Linked DNA regions of Marinobacterium aestuarii. The protein of the gene in region 1 binds, or shares a complex with, the protein of each later gene. Links are inferred from orthologs where the notes say so. Each region holds a gene or a part of one and is shown on either strand. Other genes may lie near its edges.

Region 1 (4,682 bases):
TTTAGCCCGGTCCTTCTGGTATTATCGTGCGTTTTCAGGAAGCCACGGTCGTGACTACACGCGTCAAGATTTGCGGTATTACTCGTCTGGATGATGCGCAGGCGGCGGTTCGGCTCGGCGCCCATGCGCTGGGATTTGTGTTTTATGCCAAAAGCCCGCGCCATGTGACACCCGAGGTAGCAGCCCGCATTATTGCGGACCTGCCCGCCTTCGTGACGACGACGGCATTGTTTGTCGATGCAAGCCCGGAATACGTGGAGCAGGTTGTGGCGACGACCGGCATAGACCTGCTGCAGTTTCACGGCAATGAGTCGGCGGATTTTTGTGCAGGCTTTGGGCGGCCCTATATCAAGGCGCTGCGCATGAAGCCAGGCCTTGATATCGTTGCTGTCATGCAGGACTATGCCGGCGCCCGGGGTATTCTGCTGGATGCCTATAGGGCCGGCGTGCCAGGAGGCACCGGCGAGGCGTTTGACTGGGCGCGCATTCCAGTCTCGGTGCGGCCGCAGATCATACTGGCGGGCGGGCTGAATCCGGACAATATTCGATCTGCCATAGCGCAGGTCAACCCTTTTGCCGTGGACGTCAGTGGAGGCGTTGAAGCGGCGAAGGGGATCAAAGATCACAATAAGCTGAAACAGTTTATCGAAGAGGTGGCACGTGCCGACAAAAGCTGAACTGGCTGCACTGATGCAGTTACCGGACGACCGCGGACATTTTGGTCCCTACGGCGGTCGTTTCGTTTCCGAAACGCTGATTGGTGCCCTCCAGGATCTGGAAAGTACCTACGAATCCCTGCGTCAGGACCCGGAGTTTCAGGCAGAGTTCGACAAGGATCTGGCGCACTATGTGGGCCGTCCGTCGCCGCTCTATCATGCCGAACGCCTGTCACGGGAAAATGGCGGCGCACAGATTTATCTCAAGCGTGAAGACCTGAACCACACCGGCGCCCACAAGGTGAACAACACTATCGGCCAGGCTCTGATCGCCAAGAAAATGGGCAAGCCGCGTATCATCGCCGAAACCGGTGCCGGTCAGCACGGTGTGGCTTCTGCCACAGTGGCGGCGCGCCTGGGTCTTGAGTGTGTGGTGTACATGGGTATCGAAGACGTGCGCCGCCAGGCGCTGAACGTCTATCGCATGAAGCTGCTGGGCGCGACGGTAGTGCCGGTGGAGTCCGGTACCCGCACGCTCAAAGACGCCATGAACGAAGCCATGCGCGACTGGGTCACCAACGTCGATACCACTTACTACATCATTGGTACTGCCGCAGGTCCGCATCCTTACCCCAAGCTGGTGCGTGATTTTCAGTGCATTATCGGTCGTGAAGCCCGCCAGCAGAGCCTGGATCAGGTGGGTCGTCTGCCGGATGCGCTGGTGGCCTGCGTCGGTGGTGGCTCCAATGCCATAGGTCTGTTCCATCCCTTTATCGAAGATGGTGATGTGCGCATGTACGGTGTGGAAGCGGGCGGCTACGGCATTGCCTCGGGTCAGCATGCGGCGCCGCTGTCGGCGGGTCGTCCTGGCGTACTGCACGGCAATCGCACCTATCTGATGGAAGATGACGCCGGTCAGATTCTGGGTACCCATTCAGTTTCCGCGGGCCTTGATTACCCCGGCGTCGGACCTGAGCATGCCTGGCTGAAAGATACCGGTCGCGCTGAATACGTTGATGCCACCGATGATGAAGCCCTGGCGGCCTTCCGTACCCTGACCAGGGTTGAGGGCATCATGCCGGCACTGGAGTCCAGTCACGCCGTGGCCTACGCGCTCAAGCTTGCCCGCACCATGCGCGAAGACCAGTTTATCGTCGTCAACCTGTCCGGACGCGGCGACAAGGATATTCACACCGTGGCCAGCCTCGATGGTATCGACGTCTGAGCGCACTGCTGGAGTACAGATTGACATGAGTCGTATTAAAGACTGTTTCGCCCGTCTTGAGACCGCCGGGCGCAAGGCGCTGATTCCCTATGTGACCGCAGGCGACCCGTCGCCCGCGGTGACAGTGCCGCTGCTGCACGCCATGGTTGAAGCCGGTGCCGATATTCTGGAGCTGGGTGTTCCTTTTTCCGACCCCATGGCGGATGGCCCGGTGATTCAGCTGGCCTGTGAGCGCGCGCTGTCCCACGGTACCCGTCTGCTGGACGTACTCGACATGGTGGCGCAGTTCCGTACAACCGACAGCCAGACACCGATCGTGCTGATGGGCTACCTCAATACTGTTGAAGTGCTGGGGTATGAGAGTTTCGCGACCCGCGCCAAGGCGGCCGGTGTTGATGGCATTCTGACGGTCGACTTGCCGCCGGAAGAGTCCGATGACTTTATCGAGGTTATGCGTGCCGCCGAGATCGACGTGATTTATCTGCTGGCGCCGACCACCGATGAGTCCCGCATCAAGTCGGTGTGTGAAAAGGGCAGTGGTTATATCTACTATGTGTCCCTCAAGGGCGTGACCGGTTCCGCGGCGCTGGATGTGGCGGCGGTGGAAGAAAAACTGAAACAGGTGCGTCGTCACACCGATATGCCGCTGGGCGTAGGTTTCGGTATCCGTGACGATGCCTCGGCCCGCGCCGTGTCCCAGATCGCCGATGGTGTGATCGTCGGCAGCGTGCTGGTCAATCGCATTGCTGAACTGGCGACACAGCCGCAGCAGATTCCCGAGCAGGTATCCCGTATTATTGCCGGCATGCGTGCCGCCATGGATGCCTGAAGATCGTTGAACAGTTTTCCCGCACAGGGGATGGAGCAAAATGAGTAACTGGCTGGAAAAAATTGTCCCTTCACTGGCTCGCAACGCCGAGAGCCGCCGGTCCAACGTGCCGGAAGGCCTGTGGAAAAAGTGTCCCAAATGCGAAGCGGTGCTGTATCGCCCGGAGCTGGACAAGAATCTGAATGTCTGCCCCAAGTGCAATCACCACATGCGTGTGGGGGCTCGCAAGCGTCTGGAAATGTTCCTCGATGCCGACAACCTGCGAGAAATTGGCGCCGAAGTGGAACCGGTCGATCGCCTGAAATTCCGCGACTCCAAGAAGTACAAGGATCGCTTGTCGGCAGCGCAGAAAGAAACCGGCGAGAAGGATGCGCTGGTGGCCATGCGGGGTGAGCTCGATGGCATGCCGGTGGTGGCGGTGGCGTTCGAGTTCCGTTTTATGGGCGGTTCCATGGGCGCCGTGGTCGGCGAGCGTTTCGTGCGCGCGGCCAATGTCTGCATGGAAGAGGGTATTCCGCTGATCTGCTTTGCGGCCTCCGGTGGTGCCCGTATGCAGGAGGCGCTGACGTCCTTGATGCAAATGGCCAAAACCAGCGCGGCGCTGGAAAAAATGCGCCAGGCCGGCATTCCGTATTTCTCGGTCCTCACGGATCCTGTCTACGGCGGTGTTTCTGCTAGCCTGGCCATGCTGGGCGATCTGAATATCGCCGAGCCCAAGGCGCTGATTGGTTTCGCCGGTCCGCGCGTTATCGAGCAAACGGTGCGAGAGAAACTGCCAGAAGGTTTCCAGCGCAGCGAGTTCCTGCTCGAACACGGTCAGGTGGATATGATTATCCATCGCAAGGAACTGCGTGAGCGTATCAGTGGGCTGTTGCGCAAGCTTACGCATTACAGCGAAGCCTGATTCAGCGTTTTTGAATCCGGGGTCGCCGGGCCGCTGATCATTGATCGGGCGGTGCGGCTGACCCCGGTTTAGCTTTTAGCGGGTAGAGACTGATGTTATCGGGTACTCCTGAGACTCTGAACGAATGGCTTGAGCATATCGAAGCCTGTCATCCCAGTGACATCGAGCTGGGGCTGGATCGTGTGCGCGACGTTGCCGCCAGGCTTGAGCTGGATTTTTCCCGCAGCAAGGTCGTGACCATTGCCGGTACCAATGGCAAGGGTTCGACCCAGACATTTCTCGACTGCATGCTGCGCGAGGCCGGTTACAGCACGGGCTGCTATAGCTCGCCGCATTTCCTGCGCTATAACGAGCGTGTGCGCATCAATGGTGCCGAAGCGTCCGACGCGGCACTCTGTGATGCCTTTGCGGCGGTTGAGATTGCGCGTGGCGAGATTCCGCTGACCTATTTCGAGTACGGCACTCTGGCGGCATTAAAAATCTTCTCGCAGCAGGCACCGCAGGTGGTGCTGCTCGAAGTGGGCCTTGGCGGGCGCCTGGATGCGGTGAATATCGTCGATCCCCAGGTGGCAGTGGTTACCAGTATCGCGCTGGATCACACTGACTGGCTGGGGGATACCCGCGAGCTGATTGGTCGCGAGAAGGCGGGTATCTTCCGTGCTGATACGCCGGCGGTGTGCGGTGATCCCGAACCTCCGGTAACGGTAGCGCAGGCGGCGGATCAGCTCGGTGCCAGGCTGTATCAGGTGGGTGACAGTTTTACCTACCTGGAGCAGGCGCAAGGCTGGCACTGGCAGGGTCGCAATCTGCAGGGCGAGTCCGTTGAGTTTCATTATCTGCCATTGCCCGGGCTGCCGTTGCCCAATGCCGCCACGGCGCTGCAGGTGCTGCATCTGCTGCTCGATGCGCCTGCGCGCAGCAGCATAGAATCTGCGCTGCGCAACGCCGCCATGACCGGGCGCATGCAGCGGCTGATGCTTGGCGACACTGAATGTATTCTGGATGTGGCCCACAACCCCCAGGCGGCGCAGTATATCGCCGGGCGTCTGGCGAAATCGCCGCCGATCG
Region 2 (3,808 bases), 1.0 Mb from region 1 along the record:
CTACCAGCATTTCGTCCAGTGCATTGCGCATGCGGGTCAGGGCGATTTCACGGCTGTCACCGAAGGTGATCAGCTTGGCGACCAGTGAGTCGTAGTGCGGCGGCACTGTGTAGCCGTTGTACAGATGCGAATCGACCCTGATGCCAAAACCGCCCGGCGTGTGAAAGTGCTTCACGGTGCCGGGGCTTGGCAGGAAGGTTTTGGGGTCTTCGGCGTTGATGCGGCATTCAAAGGAATGTCCGCGTACGACTATATCTTCCTGCTTGTAGAACAGCGGCAGGCCGGAGGCGATACGCAGCTGTTCCTTGACGATATCGACGCCGGTGATCATTTCGGTGACCGGATGCTCAACCTGAACGCGGGTGTTCATTTCGATAAAGTAGAAGTGACCGTTTTCATACAGGAACTCGAAGGTGCCGGCGCCGCGGTAGCCGATGGTGATGCAGGCATCCACGCAGGACTTCAGCACGCGCTGGCGCGCCTCTTCGTCGATATGGGGCGCGGGCGCTTCCTCAACCACCTTCTGGTGACGGCGCTGCATGGAGCAGTCGCGGTCATACAGGTGAATCGCATTGCCCTGGCCATCGGCCAGAACCTGGACTTCCACGTGGCGCGGGTTCTCGAGGAACTTCTCCATGTAGACCGTATCGTCGCCAAAGGCGGCGGCAGCTTCGGACTGGGTAACATGGATGGAATTCAGCAGTGCCGCTTCCGTGTGGACAACGCGCATGCCGCGACCACCACCACCGGAGGCGGCCTTGATGATCACCGGGTAGCCGATACGGCGGGCGATGGCGTGAACTTCATCGGCGTCTTCGGGCAGCGGGCCATCGGAGCCCGGCACTGTCGGTACCTTGGCCTTTTTCATGGCCCTGATGGCTGAAACCTTGTCGCCCATCAGGCGGATGGTTTCGGAACTTGGGCCAATGAACTTGAAGCCTGACCGTTCAACCTGTTCGGCGAAGTTGGCATTTTCCGCCAGGAAGCCGTAGCCGGGGTGAATACCGCTGGCATCGGTCACTTCGGCGGCGCTGATGATCGCCGGAATGTTCAGGTAGCTGTTTTTGGACGGAGCCGGGCCAATGCAGACGGCCTCGTCTGCCAGGCGCACATGCATCAGGTCACGGTCAGCAACGGAGTGCACCGCGACGGTTTTGATACCCAGCTCTTTGCAGGCTCGCAGAATTCGCAGCGCAATTTCGCCTCGGTTGGCGATGACGACTTTTTCAAGCATCGGGTAAATTCCTTGATCTGGCGAAGAGGCGCTTAGACGATGGTGACGAGAGGCTGGTCGTATTCGACCGGCTGGCCCTCTTCAACCAGAATGGCTTCGATCACGCCGGACTTGTCGGCTTCAATCTGGTTCATCATCTTCATGGCTTCAACGATGCAGATCACATCACCGGCCTTGACGGTCTTGCCCACTTCAACAAAGGGTGGCGAGCTTGGTGACGGCGAACGGTAGAAGGTGCCGACCATCGGCGAGAGCACAACGTGGCCGTTAAATTCTGCCGCGGCAGGCTCAGCGACAGCAACGGGTGCTGCGGCAGCAGCAGCAGCAGGCGCAGGCGCCATGGCCATCTGCGGGTAGCCGGCCGGCATCATCATCTGGGCAGGGACGGACTGAGCCATGCGGCTGATGCGCACGGACTCTTCACCTTCCTTGATTTCGATTTCGTTGATGTTGGACTCTTCCAGCAGTTCGATCAGTTTTTTGACTTTGCGGATATCCATTATGATCTCTTTTTAAATTCTTGAAGTGGCGGAAGTGGGTTCAGGAGCCTGTCCGGCGACGATCAGACCCCGCGTGAGTTATGCCAGACCGTCTACGACAGCCTGCAATGCAAAGTTGTACCCCTGGCTGCCGAAGCCGCAGATCACGCCCCTGGCGACATCCGAAAAATACGAATGGTGCCGGAATGCCTCGCGTGCGTGCACATTGGACAGGTGGACTTCGTAAAACGGAATATCCACCCCCAGCAGGGCATCGCGCAGTGCGACACTGGTATGGGTGAATGCCGCCGGGTTGATAATGATAAAGGCGACGCCTTCATCCCGGGCAGCATGGATGCGGTCGATCAGCTGATATTCGGCATTGCTTTGCAGATGGCTCAGCTGGTGGCCGGCGGCCTGTGCCTGCATTTCCAGCGAACGGTTGATGTCCGCCAGCGTGGTAGCACCGTAAATTCCGGGTTCCCGGGTGCCGAGCAGGTTCAGGTTGGGGCCGTGCAGCACCAGTATTTTTGCCATCAATAAAGCCTCAAAAATCAACAGACTTGCGACATACAGGAGGTTAGATCGCATAGTTTGCATGAATCCGGAGGCAGTGTCTATCGCAAGCCATAATTTGCGGCGTTAGCGGCTATTTCAACGAAGTTAACCTAGATTTCCCGGTCTGTTGTCCATCATTGGTGATGTTTTTTTGTCCATTGAGCGCTTTTTGCGCCAGAACCCAGCCGGGGTGCCGGGGGCCGGGCGTTGACGCTGTTGGGCAAATCAGTGATAGTGCGGTGCAGCATTCAGAGCACATCCAGGTTATTAAGGGAACGGCATTGGAAAAACTGCAGCGTTGGTGGCTGGGCATATGGGATCGGATAGCGGCGGGCCCTGGGTCTTCGGCCTGGCTCAAGGGGATAGGCGTATTGCTGGGGCTTTATTTACTGAGCGCACTGGTGGTGGGCCTGTACTGGAGCTGGGAACCGGCGCGTTTTGATGTTGAGGCCAAGGCCGTGCCCCATGAGGGTGCCGCGCCTGCGGTGGGTTCGCACACCAGTGGTGCACTGATCGAAATTGTCGAAACCCTGCTGAACAAGCCGGGCGGCTACCTGAGTAACGACAGACTGCCGCCGGGTATCTGGCTCGATAACGTGCCCAACTGGGAGTTCGGTGTGCTGGTACAGGCGCGGGATCTGAGCCGTGCCCTGCGCAAGGATTTCAGTCGCTCGCAGTCGCAGTCAACGGAAGATGGGGACCTGGCGAAGGCCGAACCGCTGCTGCACTTCAACAACAAGAGCTGGCTGCTGCCCTCCACCGAGGGTGAATACCGCAAGGCGGTCAAGCACATGCGCCAGTATCAGCTGCGCCTGGCTGACCCGGCCCAGACCCAGTCACAGTTTTATGCCCGTGCCGACAACCTGAACAACTGGCTGGGGGATGTTTCCACTCGCCTGGGGAGTCTGTCGCAGCGCCTCAGTGCCAGCGTCGGTCAACGCCGTCTGAATACGGATCTGGCCGGTGAAATCGATGCGCGCCAGTCGACCCAGGGCATGGCCGAACAGGATATACAGACGTCCTGGCTGGAACTGGATGATGTCTTCTATGAGGCTCGCGGTACAGCCTGGGCGCTGATTCATATTTTGCAGGCGGTGGATGCTGATTTTGCCGTCGCGCTGGAGAAGAAGAATGCCCGTGTGAGTCTGGAGCAGATCGTGCGCGAGCTCGAATCCACCCAGGAAACCATCTGGAGTCCGATGGTGCTGAACGGCAGCGAGTTCGGTCTGGTCGCCAACCACTCTCTGGTGATGGCGTCTTATATTTCCCGCGCTAATGCGGCCATCATCGACCTGCGCAAACTGCTGTCGCAGGGATGATGTCGATTTCGGAGAACAGGATTCGATGAAACGAGTTGTCTTTAACCAGAAGGGCGGTGTGGGCAAATCCAGCATCACCACCAACCTGGCCGCCATCAGCGCGACCCGGGGTCTGAAAACGCTGGTGATCGACCTGGATCCACAGTGCAACTCGACCCACTATCTGCTGGGCGAGAACGCGGCCCACACCCAGACGGATATCCGGGACTTTTTCGAGC

What was found.
Region 2: the proteins of accD (region 1) and accB are in contact, whole or in part, in a solved structure (PDB 8UXZ), measured with the Escherichia coli proteins. The link is inferred for Marinobacterium aestuarii from one-to-one orthologs.

What each region holds. Positions count from the first base shown.
Region 1 is NZ_CP015839.1:2,926,605-2,931,286, reverse strand. The notes cover bases 1,741-4,682. They hold accD (acetyl-CoA carboxylase, carboxyltransferase subunit beta), read left to right. Parts: upstream 1,741-2,750; coding sequence 2,751-3,614; downstream 3,615-4,682. Other genes in these bases: folC (bifunctional tetrahydrofolate synthase/dihydrofolate synthase), read left to right, coding at 3,707-4,682; trpA (tryptophan synthase subunit alpha), read left to right, coding at 1,907-2,710; trpB (tryptophan synthase subunit beta), read left to right, coding at 1,741-1,881. In the rest of the region: A8C75_RS12830 (phosphoribosylanthranilate isomerase), read left to right, coding at 51-677; more of trpB, read left to right, coding at 691-1,740.
Region 2 is NZ_CP015839.1:3,942,889-3,946,696, reverse strand. Bases 1-2,938 are described here. They hold accB (acetyl-CoA carboxylase biotin carboxyl carrier protein), read right to left. Parts: upstream 1,735-2,938; coding sequence 1,267-1,734; downstream 1-1,266. Other genes in these bases: A8C75_RS17155 (DUF2333 family protein), read left to right, coding at 2,553-2,938; aroQ (type II 3-dehydroquinate dehydratase), read right to left, coding at 1,813-2,250; accC (acetyl-CoA carboxylase biotin carboxylase subunit), read right to left, coding at 1-1,234. Also shown: more of A8C75_RS17155, read left to right, coding at 2,939-3,590; A8C75_RS17150 (ParA family protein), read left to right, coding at 3,616-3,808. UniProt on the Escherichia coli protein: This protein is a component of the acetyl coenzyme A carboxylase complex; first, biotin carboxylase catalyzes the carboxylation of the carrier protein and then the transcarboxylase transfers the carboxyl group to form malonyl-CoA.